Regions from separate parts of the uncultured Acetobacterium sp. genome, predicted to be linked through region 1. Evidence: riboswitches for the same ligand, from Rfam matches in the RefSeq annotation. Region 1 holds a riboswitch; the other holds the start of a gene.
The links. A riboswitch is a leader RNA that binds a small molecule or an ion and turns the genes downstream of it on or off. The one in region 1 is predicted to bind cyclic di-GMP.
Positions count from the first base shown of each region.

Region 2: it holds a riboswitch for cyclic di-GMP, as region 1 does, so the genes downstream of both, QZ998_RS09445 (flagellar hook-length control protein FliK) here and QZ998_RS07290 (right-handed parallel beta-helix repeat-containing protein) in region 1, are expected to answer to the same signal.

Region 1 covers NZ_CAKMJU010000038.1:42,003-45,297, forward strand. Annotated here, with positions in the region: cyclic di-GMP riboswitch class I at 1-77, shown strand, start outside; gene QZ998_RS07285 (right-handed parallel beta-helix repeat-containing protein) at 90-1,583, shown strand; cyclic di-GMP riboswitch class I at 1,734-1,812, shown strand; gene QZ998_RS07290 (right-handed parallel beta-helix repeat-containing protein) at 1,826-3,229, shown strand.
Region 2 covers NZ_CAKMJU010000058.1:37,795-42,184, reverse strand. Annotated here, with positions in the region: gene QZ998_RS09445 (flagellar hook-length control protein FliK) at 1-1,284, opposite strand, end outside; cyclic di-GMP riboswitch class I at 1,604-1,688, opposite strand; gene QZ998_RS09440 (Na/Pi cotransporter family protein) at 1,819-3,555, opposite strand; gene QZ998_RS09435 (glycine--tRNA ligase) at 4,315-4,390, shown strand, end outside.

The sequences.
Region 1 (3,295 bases):
ATAAGGGCAAACCAACTGAAAAGTTGGGACGCAAAGCTAAGGGCCTTAACTGCAAAGAAAGGTAGCCGGCTACCGAAAGGAGCACCACCATGAAAAAGATATCCGTTTTATTAGTTACATTGATGTTATTACTAAGTTCAATGCCAGTATATGCAGCACCAGGAAATTCAGGCACAGCAAAAGCGAAAAATCCCAAAAGACCAGTTGCCGTAACAGAACCAGCACCAGTCGTAACAGAACCGGCACCAGTCGTAACAGAACCGGCACCAGTGGTGACAGAACCGGCACCAGTTGTGACCGAGCCAGCACCAGTCGTTCCAGAACCGGAACCAGTGGTCACCGAACCTACTCCAGTGGTGACTGAGCCGGTACCAGTGGTGACCGAGCCAACCCCAGAACCTCAGCAAAAATCAGTTAAAGATTATGGCGCTAAAGGGGATGGCGTAACAAACGACACAGCAGCAATTCAAAAAGCGCTTGATGAAAGCAGTGCGGTCTATATTCCGGATGGCACATATTTGATAAATGTTGATCAGACATTAAAACCAAAATCGAATCAAAGTATTACCTTAAGCCAAAATGCTATTTTAAAAGCTCTCCCCTCTTCAAATGGATACAATGCCGTGGTTCGGATGATTGGTGTAAGCAATGTCAGCATCACCGGCGGAAAGATTGTTGGCGAACGATATGAACACCAGGGAACCACAGGAGAATGGGGAATGGGAGTCCATGTCATTAATGGGTCAAGTAATATCTCAATTAGCAATATGACAATCAGCGATTGTTGGGGTGATGGTATTTTTCTTGGAGATTCCCCAGCAGTAACCGATATTACGATTGATAATGTCATTAGTGAGAACAATCGACGTCAGGGTTTATCAATTACCGATGCGAAACGGGTAGTCGTCAGTAATAGTATTTTTAGAAACACAAATGGTACCTTACCAGAAGCCGGCATTGACATTGAACCAGACCCAAATCAGATAGCTGAAGACATCCAGATTATCAATACCCAATGTTATGGTAACAAGGGTTCGGGCTTAGATTTAATGGGTATCACAGGAATCATCCAACGGGTTACGGTTACTGGTAGCACCATGACAGACAATGCCAGTATGGGAATTCGCCTTGTCAAAGCAAAAGATCTAACCTTTAGTGATAACACCGTCATTAATAATCTTTACGGGATTGAAATTGAGAGTGATGTTAATAACGCTTCTTTCAAAAATATGACCGTCTCAAAAAATAAGTATCGGGGAATCTCACTGGTAACATCAGGTCAGGCACAAGGGGTCGAAAATATTATCTTTGAGAACATGACGATTTCGAACAACAGTCAAAGCAGTCCAGGATCCAATGATGGCGTCAGAATTGATGCTTGGGACGCTAGCGGCTACATCAAGAATGTAAAATTCCTAAATTGTAAATTCATTGATGATCAAGTAAAGAAAACTCAAGCCTATGGAATGACTGTTGGTTTTAACAGCAAGGTAAGCGGAATTACTTATGACTCAAGCTGTGTATTATCAGGAAATATGTATGGTGGTCTCGTTGGTGACAGTGCCATTGTAAAAAAAGTATAAGTCAATAATTATCACAATAACTTCGAATTGCAAGGATAGTTGGATTCTCTAACTATCCTTTGTTATTAAGATTAAATTGGATTAAAATTAGATCGGATGTTTTAGAACCAATAGCATAACAAATAAGTTCACGATCAAGTAAGCTTAATTCTACGATAAAGGCAAACCAGTTGAAAAGCTGGGACGCAAAGCTAAAGGGCCTAGAAAATAAAGGCAGCCAGCTACCGAAAGGAATGTTAATGATGAACGCCAATAAAAGTTTAAATAAAGTAAAAATGTGTTTAAGAAGAACCGCAATTCTAATGAGTATGCTGATTCTTCTTGCTACAAACACATTTGCATCAGAGCTTGAAACGTCTTCGTCAAATTCTGTCGGCGCAACCTATCGAACGCATATCCAGAACGAAGGTTGGGCTCAGGGATGGATGAGTAACGCAGCGCTTTCCGGATCAGAAGGGAAGGGTTATCGTTTAGAGGGAATAGAAATTAAGCTAATCGGAAATAACCCAGCAGATCTCGGAATTGAATATCGTACGCATGTTCAAAATATCGGTTGGGAACAGAAATGGGCTGTTAATGGGGGCTTCTCAGGATCAGAAGGAAAAGGTCTGCGGCTGGAAGGTGTCCAGATCAGATTAACCGGAACAAGGGCAGCGGATTATTCAGTAAAATATCGAACCCATATCCAGAATGAGGGTTGGGCTCAGGGTTGGGTCTATGATGGGGCACTTTCAGGATCAGAAGGAAAGAGTCTCCGTTTGGAAGCGATCGAAATTGTTATCGAAACCAAGACTACCGCAACAACGCCTCCGCCGGCAGCGCCAGCACCTGAAGGAAAAAATGTCAGAGACTATGGTGCTACCGGGAACGGATCGACAAATGATACCGCAGCCATTCAAACAGCTTTAAATGAAAACACGACCGTTTATATTCCGGATGGCACCTATATGATTAATGTCGATCAGCCATTAAAACCAAGGTCAAATCAGACCATTACCCTCAGTTCAAATGCAGTGTTAAAAGCATTGCCATCGGCAAATGGCTATAACGCTGTTGTCAGAATGTCGGGTGTCAGCCAGGTGAATATCTCAGGCGGCAAAATAGTCGGTGAACGATATCAACACAAAGGTTCATCAGGTGAATGGGGAATGGGAATCCATGTTATTCAGGGATCAAATAACATTTCAATCAGTAATATGACAATCAGTGATTGCTGGGGCGATGGTATTTTTCTTGGAGATTCTCCCTATGTTAGTGATATCACCATCGACAATGTAATCTCTGACAATAATCGACGACAAGGGCTATCAATTACCGATGCCAAACGCGTGATTGTCAAAAATAGTGTTTTTAAAAATACCAATGGGACATTACCAGAAGCCGGCATCGATATCGAACCGGATGCCAATCAAACCGCAGAAGATATCAAGATTATCAACACCCAAATGGTCGGTAATCGCGGATCAGGACTTGATCTATGGGGAATCAACGGAGTGATTCAGAATGTTGAGGTTGTCGGCAGCACCATGCGCGATAATTCGAATATGGGGATTCGGCTGATCAAAGCCAGTCATTTAACCTTTGACAGTAATACTGTTATTCAGCAAATTATACGCTTCAAAATTTATCATTATCAGTCAAAATGAAAGAAGGTACCGGATAAAATATTCTGCAGCATAATGCGTCAGATTGTTTGATCCGGTACCTTCTTG
Region 2 (4,390 bases), on a different contig from region 1:
GCCCTGATTATAGCTCAGTTTAATATCAATATCACCCAAGTTATCAGGCGACAGCGTCATCTGCAATGTCATTGGCTTATTGGGTTCAAAATTGTAAAGAATTTTCTGCTCGACCTGGTGTGCAAGCTCGACCTTGTTACTTTGCTGAACTTCTGAGCCTGTGTTTGTTGTGATACCCCTTAAACTCAGGTCTTGAAGGCCGTGTTCACCAAGGGTTTGGTTTTCGGTCTGGTTGATCGGGTTTTTCTGAACATTTTCTGTTTGTTCTGGTTTGGAATTAATCGTTAATTCGACTTCATCTGCTAACTCGACCTGATCAGTTGAAACTGCTCGATTAAACACCGTTAAGCGCTCTGCTAATTGAATATCTTCAGGGTTATTATTGGTACTTTGCCTTTGATCATCGCCTTTGTTTGTTTGACTAACCTCTTCCTGAACATCATTGACTTGATTACCGATAACTTTTACGGCCGCCAATTCAGCTTCCGTTGTCGCTGACAACTTCGGTAAAACTTCAGCCTTTGTTTGGCCAATCAGCTCCGGTGTATCATTGATTTGATTACTGATGTCCTTTGTGATATCTTTACTGGCCACCAATTCAGACTCGATTATTCCTGACAATCCCGGTAAAGCTGCAGCGTCCAGATTTTCGGTCATTGCTAGATTTTGGTTCAAAACCTGAAATTTAGCATCACCCATCTCATTAAAGTCTGGTAGAATCTCTAACTCTGGTAAAATCTCTAACTCTGGTGTCGTTTGCCATTGACCACTGATCTCGGCTAACTGATTCACTTGTTCCTGATTGCTAAGAACTTCGGGAATTGTCATTTCTCCCTGTCCCAGTTTTAGATCAAGTCTCAGATCAAGTCCTGCTAAGGATGGATCAACACCTCCTTGTAAATTCTGCATGCTAATCATTTGCGACAGTTCAAGTGTTAGTAAAGGATCGCTTAATTGCTTGCCTTCGCGCTTTGCTTCTTCCGTTACGGCTTCCCCTGAGGGACTTTCCTTAGATCTGGCTTCAAGGCGATCTGTGACGGCTTGTTTGTTTTCCCGTCGATTGCTATGTGTGGTTGAATCGGTCTCTTTCGGATTCCCCCGCGCTTTCTCCAATTGCGTATCTGCCTGCCTGATATCCTGTTTTGAGCGATCGAGCAGATCTCTAAACTGGGCACTTTTTTCCTGGCCTTTTGCGTGTTGGGTTGCGGAACTATCAGCTTTTTTGCCAATTCCTCGCAGCCCATTCAATGTCGACTTTCCAGTCGATTGAAACTCGAAATTCATTGCCTACCTCCCTTCGTAAAATTGACTATTGTCCAGAACATCATTGCCCTGGAACAAACCAGAACGATTTAATGCTCTGATATTATATTACAGTCCGATGGACTGATATAACCCTTGCCAATCAAGTATCCCATAAAAATAACACGATGATACGGTTAAAGAGACATACTTATAATAATTATATATTAATGTTTTATTACTTTGCAAGCAATTTAAGCGATTTTAATTTCTGGCGATGGTCTATTTCTCATTTATCGATTAATCGCGGTCGTTTAAACAAAAAAGCAACGACAAGGCCGCTGCTTTTGATAGTTATCATTTTTGCAACTGGCTGTCATATAACACTGTATTTAGACCCTATAGTTTTGCGCCCTTACTTTTCAATAAGTATGCCAATATTATGTTGTTTTAATATTACTCTATTTAACCCCGACTGTCAATGCAAATTGTCCTTTCCTTAAGATAAAAAACATCTAACAGCCACGCTTTAGGCGTGTTTACAGCGATCGCTTGTGACACTGATCTGACCTAATTTTATGCGTCTTGATCCTTCGTTTCATTATTAAATTGACTCTGGGTAATCAGCCCCTTATGAAGCTTGAGCCCCAGAATCCCCTGGGCGATATTTGAGGCATGGTCGCCGACCCGCTCAATATTTGTTAGTAGATCTAAAAAGATGACGCCAGCATAAGGATTACAGACGCCTTCGTTTAATCGGCGGATATGATCATCCTTTAAATTTTCTGTCATTTCGTCAATTTCTTCTTCTTCATCGAGAATTTTATAGCACAGCGCTATATCTTCTGTTTCCATTAATTCTACCATATCTCGAAGGGTATTATTGGTTAAACTAATTAAATCTAATACTTCCTGATTGGCCAAATCACTAAAGATAATCTTATTGGTCGCCCGCACTTCCGCCAATTCGCCAATGTTCATCGCGTGATCGCCAATTCGCTCCAGATCATGGCTCCCTTTCAGAATAAAGGCGAGGCGATCATTCTCTTCTTCTGACATGTTTTCGTTGGATAATTTTACCGAATATTCGACAATTCCCTGTTGGAACTCATCGATTCGTTCTTCCCGTTTAACCACTTCCTCAACCAGTTTTTCATTACCATCCATGATCGATTCACAGGCGACTCGGAAATTTTTAAAACTCATTTCAGCCAGTCGATTGGTTTCTCTGACAACCTGACCCAAAGCGACCGAGGGGTTATTAAACAGCCGGTCATCGAGCTGCAAACCGCGTTCTTCTTCTTTTTCCGGATAAGCACGATCCAGAAAGCTAACAAAATAGCCGATGATCGGGAACAGGACGATGGTATTGGCAACATTAAACAAGGTATGCGCCATCGCGATCTGACGTGCCACGTTAGGCACCATATCACCGTCGCCATTGATCAATGAGCCGGAAATCCCGATGATGAATTCATAAACCGGATTGACTGCCAGCGTACTATCCATGATGGCAAATAAGACCATCACCCAGATAGCCCCGAAGATATTGACAAAAAGGTGGATAAAGGCGGCTTTTTTTGCTGCCGTGGATGTTCCGATACAGGACAGCAAAGCGGTAACGCAGGTACCAATATTGGTACCAATAAGGATTGGTATGCAAATCTGGATCGCCCCGGTTCCGCCAATGCTGACAAAAACACCAGAAAGAGCCAGCGCCTGGAGTAAGCCGATAGAAGCGCTACTGCTTTGAATGATACCAGTAATTAAAGTTCCGATGAGGACGCCTAAGAGAGGATTCTTCCCATAGGTCGACAAGAGATAAATGAAATCTTCGCTTTCTCGCAAAGGTTCCATTGCTGTTGACATCGCTGCAATCCCAAAAAATAGAATTCCGAAGCCCAGAACAATGCTTCCCAATTCCCGATTCTTTTTTTTGGTACTAAAGAGTGTAATCAGTGCTCCAAATCCAATGAAAACTGGTGCTATCTCCGTCACATTAAAAGCGATCAACTGAGCGGTGACAGTCGTCCCAATATTTGCACCTAAAATAACCCCAGCCGCCTGAGTCAGCGTCATCAGCGCCGCATTGACAAAGCCGACCACCATCACCGTGGTGGTACTGGAACTCTGGACAATCATCGTTACCACCGTCCCAACCAGGATCGCTTTAAGCTTATTGTTGGTTAATACTTCCAGCAGCTTTTTCATTTTTGTGCCGGCCAAAGTTTTTAAACCGTCGCTCATCATGTGCATCCCAAAAACGAATAACCCCAAGCCTCCAAAGAGACCAATCAGCATTTCTAACGTCATTTTTTCCTCCAAAAAATATCAAAAATTGAGTCCTTATACCAGCCAGTGCAGAATTCAGGCGACCCTCAAGCCGTTTGAGTTGATCGACATGTTCGCCCTTCATAATTAAAGATTAGACCACTGTGTGTCTAATCTTCTCGTTTCTTTGATTCACCAGGATAACTATCTTTTTTGCTTTTCATCTTTCTTAATCATTTATTAACGTCATTTTAACACTAAGTTAACACAATGAGAATCTTTTTTTCATTTTTTTATGATTTATTTACTTAATATTGCACAAAGGATTAATATTAGTTACCCTGGATTACAATTGTAACCCATTTCAATTTGACACAAATACAAATTATAGCTTGACAGTGCCATTTCTTTTTGATATCCTTCAACTTAGTTCTAGCTTTTAAACTGCTAGCATTTATACTAGCAACATTTACACGAATCAGAATTCAACTTAATATCAAAGGCGTTGAGAAAAGAATAATCAATGGGTCAAAGATTTAAAGCGAGCAGATGATGGTGCAAGATCTGTAATCAAACCCGATGAACGGCACTTTTTGAGCTGCAGCCACTGCCTCACCACCTCAGGTGAACGGGTTATTGGTTGACGTGAAATTCGTTAAAGCATAAGGTGGTTTGCTCTAGTAGCAGACAACTTGGGTGGAACCGCGGTTATACCGTCCCTTGTAAAATTACAAGGGGCGGTTTTTTTATTTAGCGCTAGCGCTAAGTATTAAAAAAATCAGTTAACTTTAGGAGGAAAAAATGTCAGATTTTACAATGGCTGAAATTGTCAGTCTCGCCAAAATGAGGGGAATTATCTTCCCTGGTTCAGAAATAT